2 regions of the Halomonas sp. NPDC076908 genome follow, and region 1 is predicted to be linked to the other one. Evidence: predicted binding sites of a transcription regulator. Region 1 holds the regulator's gene; the other holds the start of a gene.
The links. Region 1 encodes sigma-54, which starts transcription at its own class of promoters, with help from an activator protein. Its sites were predicted from a motif close to TGGCACNNNNNTTGCTNT; they were not measured.
Positions count from the first base shown of each region.

Region 2: a site for sigma-54 is predicted at 1,047-1,064, ahead of ACQKE4_RS14965 (HAD-IIB family hydrolase). Genes of this name have one in related genera too.

Region 1 covers NZ_JBNNIW010000006.1:86,472-88,660, forward strand. The annotation lists gene lptB (LPS export ABC transporter ATP-binding protein) at 1-544, shown strand, start outside; gene ACQKE4_RS05270 (RNA polymerase factor sigma-54) at 668-2,083, shown strand; gene hpf (ribosome hibernation-promoting factor, HPF/YfiA family) at 2,181-2,189, shown strand, end outside.
Region 2 covers NZ_JBNNIW010000027.1:42,803-44,991, forward strand. The annotation lists gene ACQKE4_RS14965 (HAD-IIB family hydrolase) at 27-956, opposite strand; gene ACQKE4_RS14970 (OmpA family protein) at 1,376-2,189, opposite strand, start outside.

The DNA of each region.
Region 1 (2,189 bases):
CATTGATGATCTGGATTTGACCCGGGCACCCATGCATGAGCGGGCAATGGCAGGTATTGGCTACCTTCCCCAAGAAGCGTCAATTTTTCGCAAACTATCGGTTAGCGATAATATTATGGCGATTCTGGAGACCCGCAAAGAGCTTGACAGTGCAGGGCGCGAAGCGCGCTTGGAAGCTTTGCTAGAAGACTTTCATATCACCCATATTCGCAACAATTTAGGCATGAGCCTATCTGGCGGCGAGCGGCGACGTGTCGAAATTGCCCGTTCACTAGCCACGGAGCCTGCCTTTATTTTGCTTGACGAACCTTTTGCTGGGGTTGACCCCATCTCAGTTGGCGATATTAAAACCATTATTCGTGCGCTAAAGCAGCGACATATCGGCGTGCTGATCACTGATCACAACGTACGTGAAACCCTCGATATTTGCGATATCGCCTATATCGTAGGCGACGGCCAGATCATTGCCAGTGGCTCTCCCGAGTCAATTCTCACCAACCAGAAGGTGCGAGACGTTTATTTGGGTGCTGATTTTCGCCTCTAAGCTGTTTTTCACCTCTAATCAGTGCTCTACGATAATTTTTATACCAATGGCATGCTTATTGCACTTGCACACAGCCACCACTCGCACTAGGGTGAACCTTTCCGATTAACGAGTGGTTCTCAGATGGTCATGAAAGCTTCTCTTCAGTTGCGTATCGGCACACAGCTGACCATGACGCCTCAGTTGCAGCAGGCGATTGCCTTATTGCAACTATCAACGCTCGACCTTCGTCAAGAAATTCAGCAGGCGCTAGACGCGAACCCTATGCTGGAGCAAGAAGATGAGTTCAGCGAACAAGCTGTCAGCGAGCCTAAAGAGGAAGAGTGGTCAGAGAGTATCCCTACCGAACTTTCGGTAGACAGCGATTGGTCGGATACTTACCAAGACATGGGCAGCATGAGCGGTAGCAGCGGCGAGGGCCCTGACTTTGAGCGCCAGGCCGCAGGGCAAAGTCTCCACGGCCACCTGCTGTGGCAACTCGCCATGACCGATTTTAGTCCCCGTGAGCATTTAGTTGCGGAAAGCCTGATCGATGCGCTAGACGCCAATGGTTATTTAACCCAACCGCTTAACGACATTCGTGAAGGACTGCGCGCCCAAGGTATCGATGGCCTCAGCCAGCGCGAAATCGAGACCATACTGCTTAAACTGCAGCAGTTTGAACCTACCGGCATCTTTGCCCGCGACCTGCGCGAATGCTTAATGTTGCAGTTGGCTGCACTGCCCGATGACACACCGCTACTCGTCCCTGCCCGCCGCCTTGTCCGCCAATTTCTTGAAGCACTTGGTAAGGACGATATGCGCTTATTAAAGCGCCGCCTGGGGCTAAATGATGAGCAGCTGGGCGATGTCATCCTATTGATCCGCAGTCTCGACCCACGCCCAGGAAGCGCTTATGGCGTCACTGACGATAGCTACATCACTCCCGACTTAGTGGTGCGTCACGACAACGAAGGCTGGCATCTGGAGCTCAACCCAGAAGCCTTGCCACGACTGCGTATTCAGCCTGACTATGCAAGCTTGATTAAGCGCGCAGATAAAAGTCAGGACAATCAGTTCTTAAAAGAGCATTTACAAGAAGCGCGCTGGTTAATTAAGAGTCTTTCCAGTCGTAACGATACGCTGCTACGCGTGGGCCGCGAGATTATCACCCGCCAAATTGGCTTTTTAGAACACGGCGAAGAGGCTATGAAGCCGCTGATATTGGCAGATATTGCGGAAGCGGTAGAAATGCACGAATCGACCATATCTAGGGTGACTACCCAGAAATACATCCATACGCCCCGCGGCGTGTTCGAACTCAAATACTTTTTCTCCAGCCAAGTGAGCGGTCAAGATGGCGATAGCCACTCCAGCACCGCCATTCGAGCACGACTAAAAAAGCTGATAAACGAAGAGCCGCCTGGCAAACCCCTCTCTGATAGCCGTTTAGTGACGCTTTTAGACGAGGGTGGCATTCAGGTTGCACGCCGAACGGTAGCCAAATATCGCGAAGCCATGGGCATCCCCTCCTCTAGCGAACGCCGTCGTTTACGCTAAGGCTGTATCAATAGTAAGTAAACTCTCTACAAGGGCTTTGCAACGCGGCAAAAAGGGTTACAATCGAAGTACAGTCCGATGGATAAGGAGTACGTCAATGCAAGTT
Region 2 (2,189 bases), on a different contig from region 1:
AGAGCTGGTTTTTACAGAACTGATTTTTACAGAGCCAAGGCATCACACGCTTCCGCCGTTTCTACACGGCGGTCGTCTCGCCCCCACCAGTGGGTCACCCCCTCAGCCCAACCAGTCGGCCCTGTTGCCTGCGTGCGGTATAGCGAAGCGTTACTCGGCTCGACGGTTAAGTCGTGACAACCTCGAATAACAACGGCTTGATCTACTGTATCCAGCATAGTGATATCATTCGGCCCATCCCCCAAACCGAGCGAAAGTGGTGTACGCCCTCTTAAGGCGGTGAAACGTTTGATCAGCCACTCTACGGCGGTGCCTTTATCAGCCGAGCGTCCCATGACATGCCAAAACCGACCTCCTTGGGTTAGCTGTAGCCCATCCCCTTCTAAAGCGGCACGAAAGGTATCCAAAGCAGCATCGGTGTCGTGCCATATCAGTGGTTCACTGCCTTCCCGTTGGCGGGCATTTTTGGCACGAGCCTCATCTAGTCCGGTAAGCTCCATCACTTCTTGAACGCTCAACTCACCCATTCTTGTAAAACGAATATCCAGCCGTTCACGCCATACTTTCAATCGGGCGCGGATAAAACCAATGTCCACACCAGGGTGTTTGATAACAACGCCATCCCTGCCACTACCTGGGCGATCCAAACGTGCATGGCACCACCCTGGCGGCAAACCAATAACAGCACCATTTTCAGCAATAAACGGCGTAGCCGTGAGGCCTAACGCTTCACGTAAAGGGATCAATTCGGCACGGGTTTTGCTGGTGACTGGAATTACTGGCACACCCATCTGCTTTAACCGAGCAAGCCAAGGCACAGCGGGACTGAAATCATAACTATGATGATCCAGCAATGAGCCATCTAAATCGGTCACTACAAGACGCGGCTGCAACGCAGGGTCTGGCGAACAAAGTGGCTGGGAAAGTGACACAGTAAGACGAGCGGATTCAGGCATGGCACTACCTCTTTTCGATCTCAACACATGGCTAAGACGTCATGTCTGGACTACCTAGTGGCTATCAGTAACCTATTTATAATAAGTTACTCAGCAAATTGCAGGCCAAAAAAGATAAGTGTTGTTACAGCAGTAGGTTACATCGAATTTTACAGACATAAAGCGTTGGGCCCGTATCAGCACCAAAAAGAAGCATCCTGCATGCACCAAAAAAGATCATAGAACATAACGCAACATTTTAGACGTACATGCATAAAAAGTTTATCCACTCCCTTGGCAACGCTGCGTTAATAGCTACACTGAACTTATACCCACCAGCGATTCTGTACACCCCTCACCTGATGCCAGTGGGCTGCAGTGAACCAAGCCCTTTATTGCCCGCCTCCCCCGACGGGCTTTTTTTTAAACGCTCTAATCAGTTACTCAACGTGAATCACTACTTCCACGCGACGATTTCGTGCACGCCCCTCTATCGTACTGTTGTCTTCCAAAGACTGCGTGGCTGCCAGCCCTACGGCCCGCAATCTTTCTGGGGATACACCCGCCGCCTCTAAGGCCTCAACAATAGCGATAGCGCGAGCACTGGAAAGCGCCCAGTTCGATGAGTAGTCGGGCGTATTAATCGTTTGGCTATCGGAGTGACCCTCTACCCATACCTCACCATCGTAGCGCTGAATGGTTTCAAGCAGGCTGCCTACTAACGATGAGCCGTTGGTAGTGAGCTCTGCTGCCGCTGAGGGAAACAGCAGTTGATCCTGTACCCGCAAACTTATCCCCTCTGCCACCCGTGAGACTTCCACACCGTCTAAATCAGGTAAATAGGCAGACGAACCTACACGCTGGGAAAGCGCTTGCTCTAAAGCGACGGCACCAGAGATAGACTCATCGCTCACCGCCTGCACATTAACGGGCGGGCGATCAGTTAACACCACCATATAATCTGCTAGAGGCGAAGAAAGATCATCACTGCCAACGGGCATGAGTAAGCGAGGCAAAGGAAGCATCGATTGAACTAGGGATTCGCGTGTGGGTGCAGGAGCGGCCAACAGAGGAGGCACACCGTACCTGATGCGCCGAGGCAAGCCAGCGACGCCTAGCGCAGCACTGATGGCCATTGGACTTAACCCGGCCTCGCTCATTATCAGCATATCCTCGCGCGGAGGGCGCGCCTGTACTAGCGAGGCAGGTAAGGGGACGTCCAGTGCAGGCGACGAAGGGAAAACATAGTCGCTG